DNA from 3 places in the Pseudoalteromonas sp. P1-8 genome. Region 2 is predicted to be linked to each of the others. Evidence: predicted binding sites of a transcription regulator. Region 2 holds the regulator's gene; each other region holds the start of a gene.
What was found. The regulator sigma-54, encoded in region 2, starts transcription at its own class of promoters, with help from an activator protein. The targets are predictions, from matches to a motif close to GTTGGCACGNNNNTNGNNT.

Region 1 (5,320 bases), on a different contig from region 2:
AATCGCGGCGGGTATGAATAAGCATTTAACTAAACCGATTGTTGCTAGTAAGTTGTTTTTAGCAATGAGTGAACTTGATAACACAAAAGAAGTCTTTTTTGATCAAGCTTTTATACTGTCTCAGTTTGCAAACAATACTAAGTTAGTATTAACTATGTTGTCGAAGTTTGCGACTATGGCAGCAGAGCAGTTATTACAAATCTCTACATTAAAAACTACCGATGAGTTGGTCCGTGTGGTTCATAATGTAAAAGGGTCAGCCGGAAATCTCGGTTTTAAGCGATTGTCAGCGTGCGCTCAGCAATGTGAAGCTAGGCTTAAAGCAGATGGCGAACTGCCCGAACAATTAAATGATGAGTTGCAATGGCAAATAAAACAGGTCATCGCATTTATCATCGAACAAGGATCTACTGATGTTGAAAAGAGCCAAGGTACTGATTGTTGATGACGATCCGTTAAACCGCTTGGTATTAGAGAAAACATTGCAGCAAGACTATGATGTTTTTTGTGTTGAGAGTGGCGAAAAAGCACTGACGTTTTTAAAAACGCAAACTGTTGATTTGTTGATCTTGGATATTGTAATGCCCGGTATTGACGGCTACGAAGTGCTTACTAAGCTAAAAGAAAGCGCGACTACCAGTATGTTGCCTGTAATATTCATTTCTGCCAATACCAGTCACGATGATGAAGCGAAGGGCCTTGAATTAGGCGCGATGGACTACATCACTAAACCATTTAGTGCTGCTATTGTGCGTGCTCGAGTGCGTAATCAGCTGCTGATCAAACAAAAAAATGACTTACTAGAAATGCTCGCCTCAATTGATGGCCTAACCGAGATCCCAAACCGACGTTATTTAGATGAAAATTTAGCGCGAGAGTGGCGTCGTTGCCGTCGAGATCAAACCCCGCTATCGGTGTTATTGATGGATGTTGATCACTTCAAGCGTTACAACGATTGCTATGGTCACCGAGCAGGTGATGATTGCTTAAAACAAATTGCTCATGCCTTAGTTGGAGCGTGTGAACGAGGCAGTGACTTTGTTGCTCGTTATGGTGGTGAAGAGTTTGCTGCGGTGTTACCCAATACTTCAGCTAAAGAAGCTATGTCGTTTGCAAATAAACTGCGCAATGCGGTGAATGATTTAAACATCCCACACAAAGCGTCGCTAAATGCCGACCATGTCACAATTAGTATCGGTATTGCGACCACAGAAAATGGTCAGGTTTATGCAGAACAAACCTTACTTGAAGAAGCTGATTTAGGTCTTTATCAGGCTAAAGACGCCGGACGAGATCAGATAGTATCGAGAATGATCGCAGTAAATGAACATGAGTAGGCAAAGCCTACTCACCCGTTTCAAATTATTTATTAACCATTGCTAAGTGATTTATAAATCGTATCACCCACGCCAATTAACTTATCATTTTTAAATACGAGTGGCGTACACTCGTCTTTAGTCATCTTGCCATCAGAGTGAATACTATGCGTTGCATAGAATAATACTTGGTAAACATCATCACCTTGCTTTAATAACTCGGTAAAGTTAGGTGTATTTAGTTTGTTTAATACAGTTTGGTAGCTCGTATCTAATGCAAGATTAGAAATCACTTCACGGTTATTTTTATGCTGTTTTTGCCAGCTAGAAGAGTTACCAGCCCAATGTGTGTCGGCTTCACCGTCAGAAACAGCAATGACACAACCAGTTAAAAATGGAGCTGTTAGCGCGGCAATAAGAAGTGCTTTTTTCATGTTATTTTATCCCGAAGAAATTGTTTTATAGTTATTCACTTAATAGCAAACTGCTTGCCAAACTTGTAAATCACAACTAAATCAATTGCTTAGGTTGTGTTTGGTCAATGAGCTAAGTAATAAATTACTAATTACTTAGCTCTATTGACTAATAAATTGCGGTTTAGACCAACCTGTTACGTGTTTCGCCTTGATTAAATGCTTGGATATTTAACGCAATTTCGTTAACTAAGCGCACAATAGATTCTTGGCTCGCCCATGCAATGTGTGGAGTAAGTAATAAGTTTGCACCTTTGTATAGTGCCAGCGGGTTTTCTTGCTCTGCGGGTTCTTTACTGAGTACATCAACACCGGCTCCGGCAATAATATTATTAGCTAATGCATCAGCTAAATCGGCTTCATTGATGATCCCACCACGAGCAGTGTTAATGATGATAGCTGACGGTTTCATCATGCTTAATTCTGCCGCAGCGATTTGGTTGCGCGTTTCATCAGTAAGCGGGCAGTGAACACTAATGATATCGGCTGTGGTTAGGGCATCATTGAAACTAACACGACCTTCACGAGGCGTTTGGCCTTTTCGTTCACTAATGATGACATTGGCACCAAAGGCGCGTGCTACATCGGCAACGGCTTTACCCAGTGAGCCATAGCCAACAATAGCCAGTGTTTTGCCGGCAATTTCATTAAAGCTGTAATCTAAACGGCAAAACATAGGGCTTTGCTGCCATAAGCCTTGCTGGCAATCATTAATGTATCTGTGAGTATTGCCCAGTAAATTAGTGATGAGAGTAAAGGTATGTTGCACCACACTCGGTGTTGAATAGCCCGCTACATTTGTCACTGCGATGTTATGTTCTTTGGCTGCACTTAAATCAATGTTGTTAGTCCCTGTCGCTGCAACACATATTAATTTTAAATTAGTTAATTTGCTCATGGCGTTCTGATCAATCACCACTTTATTACTGATAACGATATCGGCATCTTGGCAGCGCTCAACAACCTGTTCTTTAGCGGTTAAATCGTAACAGGTTAATTTACCTAATTGCGCTAAGGCATCTAACGAAGTGTTGGCTAATGTCGCTGCATCAAGGACAGTAATATTCATGTGCTTTCCTTTTTTAATTTATTGCTTGACCTTGGGGTGTACTCCAAGGTTTATAGTGAGCATAATAAATAAACGCTTCACAATGGAGACGGTGATGAAAATAGGTGAGTTTGCCCGTCAGTTGGGTGTCTCAACAGATACGCTACGGTACTACGAAAAGCATGGTTTGTTAACGCCTAGTTCGCGTTCAGACGTGGGATATCGTTTTTATTCTGAGAATGACTATAAACAAATGGCGTTTATTCTCAGAGCAAAGAATGTTGGCTTTAGTCTGGCTGAGATCAAAGAGCTACTGCAAATTAAGTTTCATAAAGATCAGCATTCTTGTCATGAAGTTAAAGAGATGACGATACAAAAACGTGATCTCGTTGCACAACGAATTGCAGAGCTTACTCGCTTTTATGACTCACTATCATTATTAGCAGATAAATGCTGTGGCGGAGAAGAGCCTGCTGAAAACTGTTCAATACTAACGACGCTGGAGGATATCGATGGACTTACTCAATAATTTTTGGCATCTGTTTTTACTTTCAGCGCCTTGGTTAATGTTGGGCTTATTCATAGCTGGTCTTCTCAATGTGTATTTGCCTGCTAACTTTCTTAACCGGCATTTAGGCAAAGAAGGGTTATGGACCACAGTTAAAGCAGCCTTTATTGGTGCCCCAATGCCCTTGTGCTCATGTGGTGTGATCCCTGCGGCCATTGGTTTGAGAAGGGCAGGGGCGTCAAAAAGTGCTACCACAGCATTTTTAGTTTCAACCCCTGAAACTGGGGTCGATTCAGTTTCGGTATCTTATGTGTTACTAGGTCCATTTATGGCGGTGATACGTCCTATTGCCGCCGTGTGCAGTGCCACTGTGGCCGGTGTATTAGTGGGGAAAGACAGTGAACTTCATCAGCATCAAAATACAGCATCAGATGAAAAAGACTCAGAATCAACATCTTGTTGTAGCAGTAAACAGCCTGAGCCTGTGACTACAGCGAGTTGTTGTAGCAAAGAGGCATCTACTAAGCCCGCACAAAGTTGTTGTAGTAAGCAATCACCTCAAGAACTTGAGCCTGCTAAAACAACAAGTTGTTGTAGTAGCAAGGAATCGCAACCAACACAGGAGCCCCAACACAGTTGCGCAACTGAAAAAGCAGCACCTTCGCAGAAAAGCTGTTGCAGCACTGAGCAGTCAACTAAAGCCGTTGAAAGTCGTTTTAACAAACTGAAACGCGCGGTGAGCTTTAGTTGCAACAAGCTGCTTGAAGACACCATGATTTGGCTAATGATCGGTTTATTTTTTGCTGCTCTAGTTCAAACTTATGTACCAGAATCTTATTTAAGCCAATGGGGTAATGGCATTCTGGCGATGCTGGTGGTTATTTTAATCAGTATTCCTATGTATATTTGTGCTACTGCATCGACACCTATTGCGGCAGGCTTATTACTCAGTGGTGTGTCTCCAGGGGCGGTGCTAGTGTTTATGTTGGCAGGGCCGGCAACTAATATTGCAACACTTGGTGTGGTTGGTAAAGAGCTTGGCAAGCGTGCGGTATTTGCCTACTTAATAGGGGTGATTGGCACGGCGCTAGCATTTGGCTTTTTAACCGATTATTTAGTGGCGCAATATGGTTTTGTGGTGGCGCCGATGATGGGCGAAGAACATGAAGTTCTACCACATTGGTTAAGCCTTGGGGCAGGTATTGTGTTGGCAATTTTAATGCTTAGATTACTGCTAAAAATGGTATTAAAAAAGGCGTCGCAAACTGGTAAGAGCATTGCTTAATTATTTGTTATAGATATATATTTTCTACATTAATTGGCATTTAATTTGGTTAACTATCGCGACTCGGTTCGCATTTAAAATTGCCTGAGTTATAATCCGCCAATTATTTTTAACGGCACGCTCAGCGTGCCGTTTTTTAACTTAAGTAGTTTTTAATGAGTGAAAGTGTGGATAAATACGCCGACATAAGACCTTACAATGATGATGAAGTAGCTGATTCAGTAGCGCGTTTGATTGCTGATAATGCCTTTGTAGATGTAATCGCTAAGTATAACCTACCGCGCTTTTTATCGAACTTCCCATTTATTACTCGCCCATTAGTGCGCAGTCAGCTGCGTAAAAAGTGGGGCAACACCGCATCGGTTGAGCAAGTTCAGCACGAAGTGGCTGATTATTTAAATAAACTAATCACCCGTACGACTTCAGAAGTAACGTTTTCGGGCATCGATAAACTAGACCCAAAACAAGCCTACTTATTTATTTCGAATCACCGCGATATTGTGCTTGATCCTGCACTTGTGAACTGGGGCTTGTTCAAACACAACATGCCGACAGTTCGTATCGCAATTGGTGATAACTTGCTGCAAATTCCTTATATCACTGAGTTAATGCGTTTAAACAAGAGCTTTATTGTAAAGCGCTCAGCGAAAGCTCCAAAAGAGATGCTTAAAGCATTGTCGCAGCTGTCTG
Region 2 (5,320 bases):
CTGAAAAAAGTTTAAATAGGCTAAGCAAATACAGCATAGTTGCTTTGTAGTGTATTTGCAGAGATATCGTCGCACTGCGATAAATTTATTAAGAGTTTTGTAATTTAGAAAAGCGAGCGATATAAAAGTAGGATATTTAAAGGGAATTTTAAATATCCGAATTAAGTTTACCGTAAACCTTGAAGTCTTAGCAAATGCTATTCTTGCTCGTGGAAGCGTTGTGCAATTAATTCGCCGATTGCCGTTAATGCAGCATCGGCGTCAGGGCCTTCACACACAACGCGAACTTCTTTACCCTGACTACTTTCAAGTAGCATTAATGCTAACACGCTGTCGCCTTCAGCTTCTTTATCATCTTGATAAAGCGTAATTTTGGCATCAAATTGCAGTGCTAATTGCGCTAAAACAGTAGCAGCACGAGCATGTAAGCCAAGTTTGTTTTGAATTAAAAAGGTATCTTCAGCGTGCATTGTTGGTGCCTAATTAAATGTCTTGTTCGCGGTGGCGGATTTTTACATTAGCATGGCTTTTGGCAAAGCTCTCACCAATTGTTTGCGCTAAGTAAACAGAGCGATGCTGGCCGCCGGTGCAACCAATAGCAATGGTCAGGTAACTGCGGTTATTACGCTCTAAATGTGGCAACCAAGTTTGCACAAAGGTTTGTATTTGCCAAGTGAACTTTTGCACTATGCTGTGGCTAGCTAGGTAATCTTTTACTGGTTGATCAAGGCCAGTTAGTGGCTTTAAATCAGGTTCCCAGTGTGGGTTAGGTAAAAAGCGTGCATCAAAAACGTAGTCAGCTTCTTTTGGAATACCATGCTTAAAGCCAAACGACATAAAAGTAATAATTAGCTTTTTATCTTTTTTACCTAAAATCTTTTCGCGAATTGATTCTGCTAACTGATGAACACTCAGATCAGTGGTATCAATCATAAAGTCAGCGCGAGTGATCAACACATCAAGCAGGATTTTTTCTTGTTTAATGGCCAGATCAAGCGGCAAAGAATCAATAGATAGTGGATGCAAGCGGCGTGTTTCTGAAAAGCGCTTGATCAGAGTTTGGTCATCACTGTCTAAATAGAATAGTGTTGGGTTTGCGAAACCTGGCAGGTACTCAAGAATATCATTAAATTCTTGCTGCTCTTTCGGTAAGTTACGTACGTCGATACTGACCGCTATTTTATCGTAGTTATCAGACACACTACGTACGAGCGAAGGCAGTAAATTAACCGGAATATTATCAACGCAATAATAGCCTAAGTCTTCAAGTACTCGTAAAGCGACCGATTTACCTGAGCCTGAGCGACCGCTGATAATTATTAATTCCATTTATGCCTCTGCTGATATGACCTGAAACAGTTGCTGATCGGTAGTAGCACTACGCAGCTGTTTACAAAATTCTTTATCTTTAAGTCTATCAGCAATTGTTGATAAGGTCTTTAGGTGAAGCTGACAGTCACCATCTGGTACGATGAGTGCCACAAAAATATCAACTGGACGATTATCAATTGCATCAAAATTAATAGGGGATTCACTCACTATCACAAATGCATGAGGCTCATCTGCGCCGCTCATTCGGCCATGTGGAATAGCAATACCTCGGCCAATGCCGGTGCTACCTAGTTTTTCTCGGTTGAGTAAAGCATCTAGGATATCTTGTTGCGATAAATGAGGAAGCTGCTGGTGGGCCAGTTCGCTGATATATTCAAGAATTCTTTTTTTGCTATTAAAAAGGACCGCAGCTTTGCTGCAGTCCTGGTTAGTAAGTGAACTTAGTTTCATAATTTAATGTCGAGCTAATTTCTCTTTGTGTTTAATGACTTGGCGATCAAGTTTATCGATCAGTGAGTCAATGGCTGCGTACATATCTTGATGTTCTGTAGAAGCGAATAATTCGCCTCCGTTTACATGTAAAGTTGCTTCTGCTTTTTGGCTTAATTTTTCTACATCTAGAATGACATGAACATTATTAATATGGTCAAAATGCCTTTCTAGTTTCGCAAACTTGGTGTTTACATAGTCTCTTAATGAATCTGTGATTTCTACATGACGACCAGTTAAATTTAGTTGCATAAGCATTTTTCCTTCTATGTAAAACGTCTAAATCAGACTCTTACGCTGATTAGACGGAGGTATTGCTAGAGACTCACGATATTTTGCAATTGTACGTCTAGCTACTTTAATTCCTTGCTCAGCCAATATATCTGCAATTTTGCTATCACTCAATGGTTTAGCTGAGTTTTCTGCAGCGACTAACTTCTTGATTAAAGCGCGTATTGCTGTAGAAGAACACTCACCACCATTTTCGGTGCTGACATGGCTTGAGAAGAAATATTTCAACTCAAAAATACCCCGTGGGGTATGCATATATTTTTGCGTTGTTACCCGTGAAATCGTCGATTCATGCATTTCGACCATTTCAGCAACATCATTTAGCACCATCGGCTTCATTGCTTCAGGGCCATGTTCAAAGAAAGCTTGTTGTTGTTGAACGATACAGTTGGTCACCTTTAATAGCGTATCGTTACGGCTTTCTAAGCTCTTAATAAACCACTTTGCTTCTTGTAAGTGAGAACGAATAAATTGGCTGTCGCTACTTGATTTAACTGAGCGAGACATAGCTGCATATTGGCTGTTCACTCTAATCTTTGGCATACAATCTGGGTTTAACTCGACTACCCAGCGACCTTTTACTTTTTTCACTGATACATCAGGTATGACGTACTCAGACTCTTCGCGTACTATGCTATCCGCAGGCTTAGGGTTTAAGCTGTGGATGAGCGTCATAACTTCTTTAAGCTCGTTTTCTTTAAGCTTAGTCTTTTTCATCAAAGTTCGATAGTCGCGACTCGCTAATAATTCGATATGCTCAGATAAAACCATTTTAGTTTCAGCTAAATATGGCGTATCGGCATCGAATTGGCGTAGCTGAATGCACAGACATTCTTGTAAACTGCGCGCGCCAATACCCACAGGATCAAATAACTGAATTCTTTTTAAGACCGCTTCGACTTCATCAAGTTCGATTTCTTCTTCATCGTTATTTTGATTAAAGCTTTCGACTATATCTTCACAGCTTACCGTTAAAATACCTGAATCATCGATAGCTTCTACAATTGCCACAGCAATCGCTTCATCAGTAGGGCTAAATGGCGTGAGCTGTAATTGCCACATTAGGTATTCGTGAAGGGTTTCGGTTGATGCACCTTGATAGATAGATTCATCTTCAGGCATTGGCCCTGACGATGTTGAAGGGGCGGCACTCATGTACTCATCCCAAGTAACATCCATGGCTAAGTCATCGCTTACGGTGTCTTTATTGAGAGCATCACTACTTTCTTGCTCGTACTCGCTAGGTGCTTCTTCGGCAGACGCGCTGACTTGCACATCGTCAGACTCCGCTTTTTGCTCATTCTTGCCGGTGCTTTCTTCATTGTAATCCGCTTCTTCCACTTCAAGTAGGGGATTACTATCAAGCGCTTCTTGAATTTCTTGCTGGAGATCCAATGTACTGAGCTGCAACAAACGAATCGCTTGTTGCAGTTGTGGAGTCATTGTAAGTTGCTGGCCCATGCGCAGCTGTAATGATTGCCTCATGTATCCCTAACAATCCTTTTAAAGTTATCGATAACTGTAAAAACACAGTTATCGATTTATTGTCATTGTTATAAGTCTAGCAGATGCTCTAGTCGCTGGCGTAATGGTTACAGCCTGAATTGCTCGCCTAGATATACATCGCGTACAGTTTGGTCTGCTAATACGTGCTCAGGTGTGCCTGATGCAATTAGCTCCCCATGAGAAACAATGTAGGCTTTTTCACAAACATCAAGGGTTTCTCGAACATTATGGTCAGTAATTAGTACACCGATACCACGATTTTTTAGGTGCTCAATAATTTTCTTTATATCTAACACTGAAATTGGATCAACACCAGCAAAAGGCTCATCTAAAAGGATAAATTTAGGATTAGCGGCTAATGCGCGAGCAATTTCTACACGGCGTCGCTCACCACCTGACAGCGCCATACCTTGGCTGTCACGAATGTGTTGAATACTAAATTCATCGAGTAAGCTATTAAGTGTTTCTTCGCGACCTGCTTTGTTTAGATCTTTACGGGTTTCTAAAATAGCCATCAAGTTTTGGTAAACCGTTAACTTTCGAAAAATTGACGATTCTTGTGGCAGATAGCCGATACCTAAGCGGGCACGATTGTGCATTGGCAAAAGGGTAATATCGTTATCATCAATGCTGATTTTACCTTTGTCGCTTGGGACTAGGCCTACAATCATATAGAAGGTGGTGGTTTTACCTGCACCATTTGGGCCAAGCAAGCCAACAATGCTGCCCGCTTCAACTTCAAGGCCGACATTTTTAACCACTTGGCGGCCTTTGTAGCTTTTAGCTAAAAGCTCTGCTTTTAATGTGCTCATGGTTGGCCTTTATTATCTTTTTTATTTTCAACAGGCACTAAAATAGTGTGTACACGATCTGTTGAGTTTTCGTCTTTTTCAGCACTGATCAGCTGCTGTGCCATATCATAGGTAATGCTTTTTGCTGTTACTTTTTGACCTGCTTGAGTAACTTCAGCTTCACCATTTAAGGTTAAGAAGCGTTTTGCAACATCATAACGAACTTCTTCGGCGCTGGCGCTCATCACGGTGCCATCAGTTTGCTTTTCTTCGAAGTAAGCAGGCTTACCTGTGGCAATAATTAACTCTACTGTACCCTCGGTGTCACCGCCGTGTGCTTCAAGGCGTTCAGCGGTAATACGACGATTACCATGCACGATCTCTACGTTACCTTCAAATATGCCAACGCCATCTTTTAGTTTACCTACTTGGCGATCTGAGCTAATGCTAATTTGAGCGCCTGTTTGCTCGGCAGCTGCGCCCGAAAAGGCAATCAATAAGCTTGGGATCAGGAGTAATTTCTTCAGTTTATTGGTCATAGTATATGGTTCGTGTATGGTTAGTTAACTCAACAATTTCGGTTTTTAAATCGGCTTTTAAGCCTTTACCGGTAATCTTTAAATTCGGTCCTGTTAGTGTCACAGGTTGCTTAGAAAACATGGTCATTTTATCAATATCGACATTAATGTTTTCTGCTTTTATATCTTCAATCATGCCGTTGTGGGTTAAGTTTTTAGCAACTACATCCCCTTCAAAAATCAGCTGATCGTTTTCATACAATGTGGCTTCTTTGGCTTTTACTTGCCAAACATGCTGGTCGCCATAAATAGTAAAAATAGGTTGCTCAAAAAAGGTAAACCCTAATTGTTGATACAACTCCATTTTAGCAGCAGCCACTTTATGACTAATTT
Region 3 (5,320 bases), on a different contig from region 2:
ATCGCCTTGAATCACGCTACCGCCTTGGTCGTAGGTCATCGATGATGGTGCACCGATTAAAATATCTTTAAGTTGCTTAACACTCAACTGTGCTTGATGGGCCGCGTGAGCGTTTACATCGTTTTTCTTTTTGCAGCTTGCTAGGAGAGTATTTACTTGCTTAATAAGTGTACTTACTTCGTCATCTTGCGATTCGTTATGCGCAACAAGCTTTTGCACTTCTTTATCAATGGTTTGAATTTGTTGGAGCAAAGAGATTTTTTGTTGGGCAATACTCTTTAATCCGTCGCCACGCTTTGCAGCAATGGCTGTCAACTCATCATCTAACAGCGCAGCAATAGACTCCAAGCACGAAACTTGTTGTGTTAATTTGCTAGCTATTAAATGATTATGATCAGCCATAGACATCAAACTCGAATGCAGCGATGTTCTTTGCTAGCTTTTCAGCATCAATTTGGTATTTACCTTCACTGATTGCTTTTTTCAGCTCAGCCACTTTATTGCTATCAAAGCCAGATGATTGCTCTGCTTTTTCTTGCAAAGATTTTAGCTGTTTAGCTTGAGGAGTTAAGCTCACAGAATCTGCACTTGCTTTTGGTGCGGCCGATTTTGCAGCGGCTGCATTAGCATTATCTTTTTGTAAATCAAGCTTTTTTTGCTTGGTATTTGTCAACACAGAAGGCTGTTGTTGACCATTATTGACATTGCTTACCATAATTTTGACCTATACATTACCCAACATATGCCTTTATATCGGCGGGCACAGCGGATACTTTAGCATAAATATAAAAAATTAAATATTTACTTGTACAGACTCGACCCCATCCACACGTGCATTTAATACTTTACCTGATTTTTTGTTTTTTACACGTACTAATTCGTCTAACGTGCCATCTTCTAGAGCAATTCCGGTGGTTTTAATTCTTAACCCGCGTAATGAAGCATAGATAGTTACATTATCGCCTTTACAAACCATACAAACTTGGCTCATAACAATAGGTGTGCCGTCACGTAAATTGCGCTTACTGCGACTGCCAATAAGTATAGCCTCATCTTGAACATATTGCGTTCTAACAAATTGCTTTGGCTTCATTTCGAGGCGTAAATGTTCAGGGCGAATGACCTCTCCACGGGCTAAATTAGTGGTAACAACAACCACAGGTTCGAGCTCAATAATGCGCACGTGAACGTATTGGGTCCAACTATTTAAATCTTGGCACTTAAGTTGTACAGTTACCTGCCGATTAAAAGGAGGCTCTGTTGGTAACTCTTTGTTAATTGGTGACTCACATAACCTCTCAGGAATGCGACTATCTAATGGTAAAGCACTAATTTGAGGTGTGGTGTCCAGATCAGGGAGCTGCTCGCTAACAAAATCGATGGCGATTTGTTGAAGTTGCTCGGTATTATAAACTTCTGCCTGTAGTTGTGTTGTAAACAACAGGCTAGTAAGAAAATAAAAAACACTGTATCTTCGGCTTTTTTTTAACAAACTCATATTGTTTCGACTATGCTTATGGTTGAAAACAAGGTATAAATATTTTGCGTCAAAAAACAGACGCTTTGTAACCTTATGTAGCTTTAACACAAAGAAGGCAATTATTGTTCCAGCTCTGATTGTTTATCTTTAGGAGATTGAAATGGCAGGCATTTTAGACTCAGTTAACCAGCGTACTCAGTTGGTTGGGCAAAACCGCCTTGAATTACTATTATTCAAACTCAGAGGGCGACAACGCTTTGGTATAAACGTGTTTAAAGTAAGAGAGGTTCTGCAATGTCCACCACTTACTAACATGCCTAAATCAAATGCGTACATTCGCGGTGTTGCGCATATCCGTGGTCAAACTATCTCTGTTATTGATTTATCGATGGCTGTAGGTGGCCCTGCAATTGAAAATATCAAAGACAGTTTTATCATCATTGCTGAGTACAACCGTTCAGTGCAAGGGTTTTTAGTTGGTGGTGTTGAACGCATCGTGAATATGAACTGGGAAAAAATAATGCCGCCGCCTTCGGGAGCCGGACGTTATTCTTACCTAACTGCGGTCACTGAGATTGAAAACGAATTAGTTGAAATTCTCGATGTAGAAAAGATATTAAACGAAATTTGCCCAGTTAACACTGAAGTGAGTGCTGAAGTAGTTGGTGAAGGTGAGATTCAGCGTGACTTGGGTGAGCGTATTGTTTTTATTGCTGATGACTCTGCAGTAGCTCGAAACCAAGTCAAGCGTGCGCTTGAACCTCTAGGTGTACAAACTGAACTAGCTAAAAACGGAAAAGAAGCACTTTTACGTTTAAGAGAGATTGCTCAGCTCGATTGTCAAAATGATATTACTGAACGTGTTGGTCTATTAATATCTGATGTAGAAATGCCAGAAATGGACGGTTATACCTTAACCGCTGAAATTAAGGCTGATCCAAAATTATCACCTTTGCATGTGATCTTGCATACCTCTTTAAGTGGGGTGTTTAACCAAGCAATGATCGAAAAAGTGGGTGCTGATGATTTTATTGCAAAATTTAACCCAGATGAATTAGCGACAGCTGTGAAGAAATGGGTTCATTGTGATTAATTATTTATAGGTGGTATTACTTTGGAAAATAAGCATTTACAACAAAGCGAATACGATCAATTCCGCTCTTTTTTAGAGCAACAATGTGGCATTGTGCTTGGCGATAATAAACTTTATCTAGTTAAAAGCCGCCTTGCGCCGCTTATGGCGCGTTTTAATGTTGAATCTTTATCACAGTTGGTAAGTAAAACACTAAGCCCTCATGAGAGGCAGCTTCGTGCCGCTGTCGTTGATGCGATGACAACCAATGAAACGCTTTGGTTTCGTGACCAATATCCGTTTGAGTTATTGAAAACAAAACTATTTCCTGAACTTAAAGATGTGCGTAGGCCACTAAAAATATGGTCAGCGGCAAGTTCATCAGGACAAGAGCCGTACTCAATTGCCATGTCTGTTGCCGAGTTCCAATCTAAAAACCCAGGTGTATTAAAGATGGGTGCGCAAATTATTGGCACTGATATCTCTAATACCATGCTTGATATGTGCAAGAATGCTGAGTATGACTCGCTGGCGCTCGCTCGTGGCTTGTCGATGGAGCGTCGTCAAAAGTTCTTCAAGGACAGCGGTAATGGAATGGCTCAGGTAGTTGACCCTATACGTAAAATGGTCAGCTTTAGACATTTAAACTTACTCGATTCATATGCCCTAATGGGCAAGTTTGACATCATATTTTGCCGTAATGTGTTGATTTACTTTTCACCAGAAGTAAAAGCTAAAATCATTTCTCAATTTGCTCAAGCTTTAAACCCGAAAGGTTACCTGTTTTTAGGTGCGTCAGAATCAATGGCGGGCTTAAGTGATAGCTTTGATATGGTTCGTTGTAACCCAGGTATCATCTATCAGAAAAAGTAAACTCTCCTTAGCAACCTAGTCCTTAGGTTGCTAAATTTACCTATTTTTCAGTCTCTTATATAAATCAAATTACTCCTAAATTTTTGGCTTAGCTTTTGCATTAACCACTACAGAGTCAATTTTTTGGAGATGGTTATGGCTATCAGTTTTGATAAAGCATTTGGTGTTCATCCTCATGCGATGTTGATCCGTTCACAACGCGCTGAGTTATTAGCGACAAATATCGCTAATGCTGATACGCCGGGCTATAAAGCGAAAGATATCGATTTTGCCTCGGCATTAAAAGCGGCAAAAAGCAACCAACAAGGCGGCAATAGCATGGTAAGAACCGATGCTAAACATATTGCCGGGGGCAGTCGTTTTGTTGGCAGCGCAGAAATGTTTCGTACGCCAAATCAAGCAGATACAGGTGATGGTAACTCAGTCGATATACAAGTGGAACGAAACTTGTATGTACAGAACTCATTAGAGTATCAGGCAAGCCTGCAATTTATGAGTAGTAAAATTAAAGGCCTTAAAAAAGCCCTCGGTAGTCAAGGAGCTTAATCATGAGTTTGTATAATGTTTTTGATATTTCAGCAACCGGTATGAGTGCGCAAAATGTTCGCTTAAATACCACAGCCAGTAATATCTCGAATGCAAATACGATTAGTTCTAGTCAAGATCAGACATATCGAGCGCGCCACCCTGTTTTTGCTGCAGAGTTGACTAAAGCGTCAGCATCACAAAGCAATCCTCAGGGCTCTTCTGTTGGCGTTAAAGTGTTAGGCATTGTAGAGAGTGATAAACCTCTACAAATTGAATATAACCCGAACCACCCAAGTGCGGATGAAAATGGTTATATCTACAAACCTAACGTTAATGTTGTAGAAGAAATGGCAAATATGATTTCTGCCTCTCGCTCTTACCAAACAAATGTGCAAGTTGCTGATGCAGCTAAGCAAATGTTAAGTAAAACACTGTTGTTAGGACAACGGTAACCGAGGATAAGTTATGAGTAACGACATCAGCTCTGCATCATCATCCTATATGGATAGTTTGCGTTGGAATCAAAGTAGTACGCAAACAACTGAAGAAGACAACAACACGCTTTCTCAGGAAGATTTCTTTTCGTTGTTAACACAGCAGTTGTCGTTTCAGGATCCGAGTAATCCTGCTGATAACGATCAAATGATTGCGCAGATGACGAACTTTACCATGGCTGAAGGTATTTCAAACTTAAACGAGAAGTTTGATTCACTCACTGCATCAATGACATCAAATTCTGCGTTACAGGCTTCGACTCTTGTTGGTAAGCAAGCGTTACTTGAGTCTGACACCATTGATTTTGATGGCGAAAATCTAGCTAAAGGGTCGGTGGTTGCAGAAACCGCTGTTGAATCTTTAACGCTAAGAATAACGGATTCATCAGGCCAGTTAGTGCGTACCATTGAATTAGGTTCTCAGTCAGCGGGTGCACTTCGTTTTGAATGGGATGGTAAAGACAATGATGGCAATGTGCTACCTGAAGGTGAATATGACATCAGTGCTGAAGGCTTTGTAAATGGAGACTACAGCAGTATGCCAATGGCGACCTTTAAGAATATTGAAAGTGTCAATATTAATGGCGCAAGCGGCATTATCGTAAATACAAAAGAGGGTGCGGTTAGGCTAACTGATATAGCTGAAATCGCATAAGTAAAAAAGGTTTGGGTTAGCTTAGGCTAAGAGATAGGTTAGAGGTGAGTTATGAGCTTCAATATTGCATTAACAGGCTTAGCAGCCGCGCAAAAAGATTTAGACGTTACCGCAAATAACATTGCTAACGTTAATACTACGGGCTTTAAAGAGTCTCGTGCAGAGTTCGCTGATGTATACGCATCATCAGTATTTAGTTCTGGTAAAACAAAAAATGG

Region 1: the regulator sigma-54 is predicted to act here: its motif matches at 1,794-1,812, upstream of AN213_RS04715 (DUF3192 domain-containing protein).
Region 3: the regulator sigma-54 is predicted to act here: its motif matches at 3,508-3,526, upstream of flgB (flagellar basal body rod protein FlgB).

The regions. Positions count from the first base shown of each region.
Region 1 covers NZ_LJSO01000002.1:259,038-264,357, forward strand. The annotation lists gene AN213_RS04705 (response regulator) at 1-445, shown strand, start outside; gene AN213_RS04710 (diguanylate cyclase) at 414-1,337, shown strand; gene AN213_RS04715 (DUF3192 domain-containing protein) at 1,370-1,750, opposite strand; gene AN213_RS04720 (D-2-hydroxyacid dehydrogenase) at 1,914-2,858, opposite strand; gene zntR (Zn(2+)-responsive transcriptional regulator) at 2,953-3,366, shown strand; gene AN213_RS04730 (SO_0444 family Cu/Zn efflux transporter) at 3,350-4,630, shown strand; gene AN213_RS04735 (1-acyl-sn-glycerol-3-phosphate acyltransferase) at 4,786-5,320, shown strand, end outside.
Region 2 covers NZ_LJSO01000014.1:44,423-49,742, forward strand. The annotation lists gene AN213_RS16630 (HPr family phosphocarrier protein) at 198-470, opposite strand; gene rapZ (RNase adapter RapZ) at 484-1,329, opposite strand; gene ptsN (PTS IIA-like nitrogen regulatory protein PtsN) at 1,330-1,782, opposite strand; gene hpf (ribosome hibernation promoting factor) at 1,786-2,073, opposite strand; gene AN213_RS16650 (RNA polymerase factor sigma-54) at 2,101-3,597, opposite strand; gene lptB (LPS export ABC transporter ATP-binding protein) at 3,705-4,430, opposite strand; gene lptA (lipopolysaccharide transport periplasmic protein LptA) at 4,427-4,948, opposite strand; gene lptC (LPS export ABC transporter periplasmic protein LptC) at 4,938-5,320, opposite strand, start outside.
Region 3 covers NZ_LJSO01000003.1:155,778-161,097, forward strand. The annotation lists gene flgN (flagellar protein FlgN) at 1-402, opposite strand, end outside; gene flgM (flagellar biosynthesis anti-sigma factor FlgM) at 395-715, opposite strand; gene flgA (flagellar basal body P-ring formation chaperone FlgA) at 794-1,498, opposite strand; gene AN213_RS06075 (chemotaxis protein) at 1,641-2,573, shown strand; gene AN213_RS06080 (protein-glutamate O-methyltransferase CheR) at 2,595-3,425, shown strand; gene flgB (flagellar basal body rod protein FlgB) at 3,561-3,971, shown strand; gene flgC (flagellar basal body rod protein FlgC) at 3,974-4,405, shown strand; gene AN213_RS06095 (flagellar hook assembly protein FlgD) at 4,419-5,102, shown strand; gene flgE (flagellar hook protein FlgE) at 5,154-5,320, shown strand, end outside.